Regions from separate parts of the Pseudoalteromonas sp. L23 genome, predicted to be linked through region 1. Evidence: predicted binding sites of a transcription regulator. Region 1 holds the regulator's gene; the other holds the start of a gene.
What was found. Region 1 encodes sigma-54, which starts transcription at its own class of promoters, with help from an activator protein. Its sites were predicted from a motif close to GTTGGCACGNNNNTNGNNT; they were not measured.
Positions count from the first base shown of each region.

Region 1 (4,219 bases):
GTGTTTAAAGCCGAAAGATTCAAAGGTAATAATGAGTTGTTTGTCTTTTTTACCTAAGATTTTTTCGCGGATATCTTCTGCAAGTTGATGAACGCTCAGGCCTGTAGTATCAATGAGAAAATCGGCGCGAGTGATCAGCACGTCTAACAATTCCCGTTCTTTCTTTATCGCAACATCTAATGGAAGATTATGCAGTGAAAGAGGGTGCAAACGGCGTGTTTCTGAGAAGCGTTTTATCAGGGTTTGATCGTCACTGTCTAAATAAAACAGGGTAGGTTTGGCAAAGCCTGGTAAGTATTCAAGAATGTCATTAAACTCGTCCTGTTCTTTAGGTAAGTTTCTAACATCAATACTGACTGCAATTTTATTATAATTGTCCGAAACACTGCGGACTAAAGACGGCAGCAAATTGACCGGAATGTTATCCACACAATAGTAGCCTAAGTCTTCCAATACTCGAAGCGCTACAGATTTACCAGAGCCTGAGCGGCCACTGATAATGATAAGCTCGAGTCCTTTTTCTTCATCACTCATCAAGTTCACCTTGGATCACTGTATATAACTCATCGTCACTTTTTGCTTGTCTAAGCATTTTGCAAAAAGACTTGTCTTTGAGTGTATCAGCAATCGCCGCTAAGGTCTTCAGGTGCTGTTGATTATCACCTTCGGGTACGATGAACGCGACAAAAATATCGACAGGCTGCTTATCTATGGCTTCAAACTGGATCCCTTGCTCGCTGACAAGCACCATTGCAAGGATTTTATCCAAACCTTCAAGTCGACCATGGGGAATGGCAATGCCTTTACCGATCCCTGTGCTGCCTAATTTCTCTCGCGCCATTAAGGCGTCCAAGATAGCATGCTGACTGGTATTTGGAATTTGGCTATGAGCCAGTTCGCTGATGTATTCTAAAATACGTTTTTTGCTATTAAAAAGGACCGCAGCTTTACTGCAGTCCTTGTTCACTAATTCACTTAATTTCATCTTAGTGTCGAGTGAGCTTCTCTTTGTGTTTAATAACTTGACGATCTAGCTTGTCGATAAGGCCATCAATTGCGGCATACATATCTTGATGCTCTGTTGATGCAAATAGCTCGCCGCCGTTTACGTGTAATGTTGCTTCTGCTTTTTGTACTAGTTTCTCGACATCAAGGATCACATGCACATTATTGATATGATCAAAGTGCCTTTCTAGCTTCGCAAACTTGTTGGTGACATAGTCTCTTAATGAGTCAGTAATTTCTACATGGCGACCAGTTAGATTTAGTTGCATAAGCATTTTTCCTTCTTGGGTTTTACGTCTTATATCAAGCTTTTACGCTGATTTGACGGTGGAATGGCTAGGGATTCACGATATTTTGCAATCGTACGTCTCGCTACCTTAATTCCTTGCTCTGCTAAGATATCTGCAATTTTGCTGTCACTCAATGGCTTCGCGGTATTCTCTGCAGCTATCAGCTTTTTGATAAGTGCTCTAATTGCTGTAGAAGAGCACTCACCTCCATTTTCCGTACTTACATGGCTAGAGAAGAAATACTTCAGCTCAAATATTCCCCGAGGTGTATGCATGTATTTTTGTGTTGTCACACGGGAAATTGTGGACTCATGCATCTCAACCATTTCAGCAACATCATTTAGCACCATAGGGCGCATTGCTTCGGGGCCATGTTCAAAGAATGCCTGTTGTTGTTGCACAATGCAATTGGTAACTTTTAATAAAGTATCATTTCGGCTTTCTAAGCTTTTAATAAACCACTTTGCTTCTTGTAAATGTGAGCGAATAAACTGACTATCCGTACTGGATTTCGCCGTTCTAGACATCGCAGCGTAATGGTCATTTACTCTTATTTTAGGCATAGCATCAGGATTTAGCTCTACGACCCAACGACCTTTTACTTTTTTCACCGATACGTCAGGGATCACATATTCAGGCTCTTCATGAATAATGCTTGCCGCAGGCTTTGGGTTAAGGCTATGTATTAACGTCATGACCTCTTTGAGATCGGCTTCTTTAAGGCGCGTTTTCTTAGCCAAAGTTCGATAGTCACGGCTGGCAAGCAAGTCGATATGCTCTGTCAGGATCATTTTTGTTTCGGCAATCCATGGGGTATCTGGGGCGAATTGGTTTAGCTGAATGCATAAGCATTCTTGTAAACTACGCGCTGCGATACCGACAGGGTCAAAAAGCTGAATGCGTTTGAGTACGGCTTCGACTTCATCTAGCTCAATAGGCTCTTCGCTATTCTCGTCATTAATGCTTTCTAAAATGTCTTCGCAAGACAGTGTTAGAATGCCTGACAGGTCGACCGCTTCAATAATCGCAATCGCAATAGCTCTATCTGTTGGACTAAATGGTGTCAGTTCGAGTTGCCACATGAGATAATCGTGGAGAGATTCAGAGGTTTCCCCTTGATAAACATTATCGTCATCGGGAAGTGGACCTGAGCTTGCAGCAGGCGCTGCACTCATATACTCGTCCCAAGTGACATCCATGGCAAGGTCATCGCTCACAGTGTCTTTGCTCATGGCGGTATCTGAGTCTATCTCATAGTCACTAACCTGCGTTTCATCGGCTGAATCTTGATTGTCGTCAGCACGGCTCTTTTCTTGGCTGTGTTGGTCAGCGTTTTCGCCGTCAGTATTATCACCTTCTTCCACTTCCAACAATGGATTGCTGTCTAATGCTTCTTGTATTTCTTGTTGCAGATCCAATGTACTAAGCTGCAGCAAGCGAATGGCTTGTTGCAGTTGCGGAGTCATTGTAAGTTGCTGCCCCATGCGCAGCTGTAATGATTGCCTCATGTATCTCTAACAATCCTTTTTAACAGTTATTAATACTACGTCTTAACTATAGCTTGAATTGTTCGCCTAGGTAGACATCTCTTACGGTTTGATCTGCCAAAACATGTTCTGGCGTGCCTGCAGCGATTAACTCACCATGTGAAACGATGTAGGCCTTTTCACATACGTCCAGTGTTTCTCTAACGTTATGATCGGTGATAAGCACACCGATACCACGGTTTTTTAGGTGCTCTATGATTGTCTTTATATCTAACACCGAAATAGGATCAACACCAGCAAAAGGTTCATCTAACAGGATAAACTTAGGGTTTGCGGCTAAAGCGCGAGCAATTTCGACTCGTCTTCTTTCGCCTCCCGACAATGCCATGCCCTGTGAGTCGCGAATGTGTTGAATATTAAACTCATCCAGTAACTCGTTTAGTTCAGCTTCTCTTTCAACTTTAGATAAGTCTTTTCGAGTTTCTAAAATCGCCATCAAATTTTGATAGACCGTGAGTTTTCTAAAGATTGAAGACTCTTGCGGTAGATAGCCAATACCAAGTCGTGCACGGCTGTGCATCGGTAACAAAGTGATATCTTCGTCATCAATCTGAATATAGCCTTTGTCGCTTGGTACTAACCCTACAATCATGTAGAACGTAGTGGTTTTACCTGCACCATTTGGTCCTAATAAGCCTACAATACTGCCAGCCTGAACACTTAAACCAACATTTTTGACGACCTGACGACCTTTATAACTCTTTGCTAGACCAGTTGCTTTGAGCTCGCTCATTAATTGTTACCTTCTTCCTGCGCTTTTTTCTCTTTAGCGTCTTTTTTGTCATCAACAGGAACAAGGATGGTTCTTACTCGAGAGTCTTCTTGGTCTGAGCGCTCAGCGCTGATCAATTGCTTTTCAATGTCATAGGTGATGACTTGAGCATTGATTTTTTGCCCAGTTTGATTGATTTCAGCATCACCAGAAATCACTAGGGTTCCCTTCGCTACGTCGTAACGGATTTCATTTGCTTTGGCTTCTAGTAAGTTGCCATCGGGTTGACGTTCGCTAAAAGTGGCAGGGCTGCCAGTTGCCACAAGCAGTTGCTTGTTAATGCCGAGCTCCGCGCGGCGGTGGACCTCTAGGCGATCGGCATTTATCTTTCTGTTGCCATGAATAATAACAACATTCTGTTCAAAAATACCGATGTTGCTTTGCAGTTGAGCTTGCTGACGGCCAGCATCAATAATGACTTCATTTTGTTCTGCAGCAATTGCTAGAGTAGAACTTGCAAGCAAGCCGATGAAAACTAGTTTGTTAATGATTTTACTGGTCATAATAAATTGTCTTTGTGTGGTTGATGAGTTCGATCACTTGCTTTTGTAGATCCGCATGCAGTCCTTTACCTGTGATCCTAAGACTAGGACCGTTGATAACGA
Region 1 is NZ_JAKKCW010000004.1:42,928-47,146, forward strand. It holds gene rapZ (RNase adapter RapZ) at 1-534, opposite strand, end outside; gene ptsN (PTS IIA-like nitrogen regulatory protein PtsN) at 527-985, opposite strand; gene hpf (ribosome hibernation promoting factor) at 987-1,274, opposite strand; gene L3V43_RS08915 (RNA polymerase factor sigma-54) at 1,304-2,803, opposite strand; gene lptB (LPS export ABC transporter ATP-binding protein) at 2,850-3,575, opposite strand; gene lptA (lipopolysaccharide transport periplasmic protein LptA) at 3,575-4,117, opposite strand; gene lptC (LPS export ABC transporter periplasmic protein LptC) at 4,107-4,219, opposite strand, start outside.

Region 2 (4,219 bases), on a different contig from region 1:
ATAATTGCTTTTAGCTTCGTACATTCTCATATTGTGGAGCCTTTGCTTACCCTATCAGGGAAACAGCAAAAAGGACTTAACTCGATAAACGAGATGCAGATTGCGACTCTTGAAGCAACTACCTCATTAGCTGACTTTGCTATTAGCCAAGAAGAGCAGTACTTCAAAGAGTTTCATGAAGCGTATGAAAAATTATCTCAAAGCTTAGATATAATAGAACTGCACTCAGCAGAGCCCAACGAACTTTTAAAAGGTGAATATAGGCAGGCGAAATATTATGCTTTTGCAGCTTTGGATAGGATTTCCTCTTCATTATCAACTACAAATCAGGTGGAGGTTGACAAAGCAATTATCGAAGCCGAAGGAAACTTAGAGAAGTTGGGGCATGCGTTAACAAACATGAGTTACCTTATTCAGGACGAAAACACCCAAATTCACCATAACTCACTTGAGGCAACTTTTTTATCTGAAAAAATATTTGTTTTCTTCTTATTGCTATCAGTTTTATTCGGTATAACAGGGTTGTTAATTATAAATAAATCATTGATAAGTAGTATGAACAAGCTAACAGAAGGGGCGACTAAGTTCGCTACAGGTGACGTCGAACATAATATTAATATAGGTATACCATGTGAAATGGCTTCTGTAGCTCATACATTTAATTGTATGAAAGAGACTATTCTCAAACAACAAGCCGAGCTGGAGCACATGGCTTCTTGCGATCGACTCACAGGCCTTCCTAATCGACATAAATTTGATGAATTAGCTATTTTAATATTAGAAAATGCGCAAAACTTTGGAACTCAGTTCTGTTTGGTTATTTGTGATATAGATCATTTTAAGAAGCTCAATGATCAATTTGGTCACTTATGTGGGGACGAGGCTTTAAAAATCGTCTCAATTAAACTTCAGTCAGCTGTGCCTCGTGATGCTCACATCTTTAGATATGGTGGGGAAGAGTTTATAATACTCTTGCCTAACCGCCCTAGCTCTGAAGGAGTAACAATTGCTGAAGAGTTGAGGAGAAATATCCAAAATAGCTCTAACCGCTTTAGTTCTAATGAAAAGTTTAAACTAACAGCAAGCTTTGGAGTTTCGACTTTCCCTGAACACGGAGAAACCATAGATAAGCTAATTGAAGAAGCTGATAAGGCGCTTTATAGGTCAAAGGAAAGTGGTAGAAACTCAGTGAGTTTAGCTTACAATACTAAATGATTGTGAATAATAAAAATGACTATCTTTAAATTAATCTGCTTCAAATATTGTTAAGCATTAACTCAAAGGTGTAATGTTTACATAGGTAATTAATTCCTCCTTGTCTCCTGTTGAGAAACTATTACTTAGTCGGCTTCAAAAGAAGGTGGGGCTGCGCAGTGAACTAACAGAATTGCTATTTTAAGTGCTTCGATAATCGACTCTTACCACTGCGGTTTTCTTACTCTTTTTGAGTTGAAATCTATTCGGCTCTCTGACTTGGCATAAACTTTGATGGTACAGGCCTATTAGTAAAGCTTTTCGTTTATACGATGACTTATGGTAAAGGAGAACATTTTATGAAATCTTTAGTAGCATCACTAGGAGTAACTTTTCTTAGCTTTCTTTCAGTAAGCGCACAGGCGAGTTCTGAGTTTGACAAATATGATATTGATAGAGATGGACTCATAACCTTGATTGAGTCAAAAATAAACCCCTACTTGATGGCAAGATTTAAAGATCTGGATTCTGATCAGGATGGCCGCTTGACCAAATCCGAATTTGATAATTTCAAGAATTAGTCTTTTAAAAAAACGAGTAAAATTTTGGTTATAGGTACAATAGTTTTACGGTTGTGCCCATTATGTAGTATCGAGCCATAGAGGTATCTTAACTGGGCTATTGCTTATTTAGTTTGCACCACAAACTCTATTTTTCCCGTTACCCTTAGCTTTGTACAAAGCTTTGTCAGCGTTTAGTAATAATTCAAAGTGTGTCATCTTAGTATGTTCACTGCTAATGTATGTAGCCACACCAGCACTAACGGAGACATAATTCAAAGGCGATTTATTGTGAGCAATAGCTGATTCAAAAAAGCTTTGGATCACTCTTTTGGCAATTTCCAAACTTGAAGTGTAGGGGGTGTTGGGAAGTAAAATTGCAAACTCTTCTCCACCATAGCGGTATATCGCATCCAATGGCCGCCGGATCTGATGGTGTACCGAATCAACAAAAAGCTTCAGAACATCATCACCCATAAGGTGGCCATACTCGTCGTTATATAGTTTGAAATAGTCAACATCTAGCATGATGATACTTAATGGACTATTTGCGCGTTTCGAGCTGCGAAAATGCTTATCGAGATCTGAGTCGAAAAGTCTGCGGTTAAAAGCACCTGTTAGTCCATCTACGTATGAATATTCTCTCAGTTGATCGGCTTGCTTTTTATACTTTAAGTGAGTAATAACGCGGTTAAATAGTGTACGTGCAACAATTGGTTTACTGATGAAATCAACCGCACCTGCATCCCAGCACATTTCCTGCTGATTTTCTTTAATGTTTGATGTTACAAATATGACAGGAATTCTGGCAGTTATCGGGTCTTTTTGTAGCTCTGTACAGGCTTCAATACCTGTTATCCCTTCTAGCATCCAATCCATTAAAACCAAGTCGGGTAGAGTGAGCTTGATGTACTCTACAGCTTTCTCGGCACTTTCAAATGCAACGACGTTGCAAATATCTTCGACGCAAGCACAAAGTACTTTTTGAGTCAGAGGGGAGTCTTCTACAACAACGATTGTACAATCACTAAGTTCAGCGACCTCTTCAAACATTTGCTTTTAGTCCCATTGTTATGTATCGCTTTTGCCTATTTCTTGTGAAAAGTTACTAATAGATAAAAATGATGTTGCTATTTTTATCTATACTTTTAACCTAATCACCCAAATTAATCTAGTTCTTTAATAGAGCTTATAAACTATATTTGAATTTCTTAGCTTAACTTACTGGTATCAGAATGAGTCAAATTGATAGAAGAAAGTTTTTGAGAGCTTGTGGAGCGGGTATCACTGCTTCCGCGTTAGCACTAAAAGCGCCCTATGTGTTCGCAAGAAATAGAACCACATTGAGGGTAATGGGGACACATGTCACGCTTCAAGAGCCTCTTAGGTTACGAGCAATGAAAGAGTTGGGGATTAATATTGAGTATACCCCAATGGGATCCGCTGCTGTTTTACAGAAAGCCGCAGCCGATCCTAGTTCATTTGACCTTTATGAGCAGTGGTCTGATTCAATTAATATCCTTTGGCAAGCCGGTGCGATACAACCAATTGAAATTGATCGACTTACTTATTGGAAAGAAATTAATGCATTGACGAAAGTTGGTAGATTAACTCCTAGCGCAAACATAGGTGCTGGAGATGCTCCAAACAAAATTTTATATGTCCAAAGTGACGGGAGCTTAGGCAGTTCCGAATCTAAGCGTATAAGCTTTCTTCCCTATGTTCATAATGTAGATTCTTTTGGTTATAACACAAACTTTATTGCTAAGGGGAAAGCATATGAAACTGAGTCATGGGGATGGCTTTTAGATGAATCAAATAAAGGAAAAACGGGGATTGTCAATGCGCCGACGATAGGGATTTTTGATCTCGCACTGGCTGCCCAAGCAAATGGATTAGTGAGTTTTCAGAACATAGGCAATATGACGATTCAAGAAATTGATAAATTGTTTAAGGTGCTTTTAGAAAAAAAACGTGGAGGCCATTTCTCTGGATTCTGGACTTCTGTTCCTCAATCAGTCCAGTTCATGTTAGATAAACGAGTCCATATTCAAAGCATGTTTTCTCCAGGTGTGAGTGCCTGTAGAGGACAGGGAGTGCCTGTGGTATACGCTTCACCTAAAGAAGGTTATCGTGCGTGGCATGGGGTGATGTGTTTATCAGCTTTAACCAAAGACCATGTTAAAGATGCGGCATATGATTACATGAATTGGTGGTTATCTGGATTTCCCGGTGCTTTCATCGCAAGGCAAGGCTACTACATTTCTAATCCAGAGCGCAGCAGGCCGCTTATGTCTAGCGCAGAGTGGGATTATTGGTATGAGGGTAAAGCTGCAAAAACGTCATTGAGAGGTACTGATGAGAATATAATCATAAACGAGGGAGAGATAAGAGATGGAGGAAGTTACATCAAGCGCTTCTCTAATATAGCAGTTTGGAATACGGTAATGGAAAATTATGACTAT
Region 2 is NZ_JAKKCW010000031.1:2,715-6,933, reverse strand. It holds gene L3V43_RS23245 (GGDEF domain-containing protein) at 1-1,215, shown strand, start outside; gene L3V43_RS23240 (EF-hand domain-containing protein) at 1,554-1,775, shown strand; gene L3V43_RS23235 (diguanylate cyclase) at 1,884-2,807, opposite strand; gene L3V43_RS23230 (extracellular solute-binding protein) at 2,990-4,219, shown strand, end outside.
Region 2: L3V43_RS23240 (EF-hand domain-containing protein) is a predicted target of sigma-54. The motif match lies at 1,473-1,491, and genes of this name have one in related genera.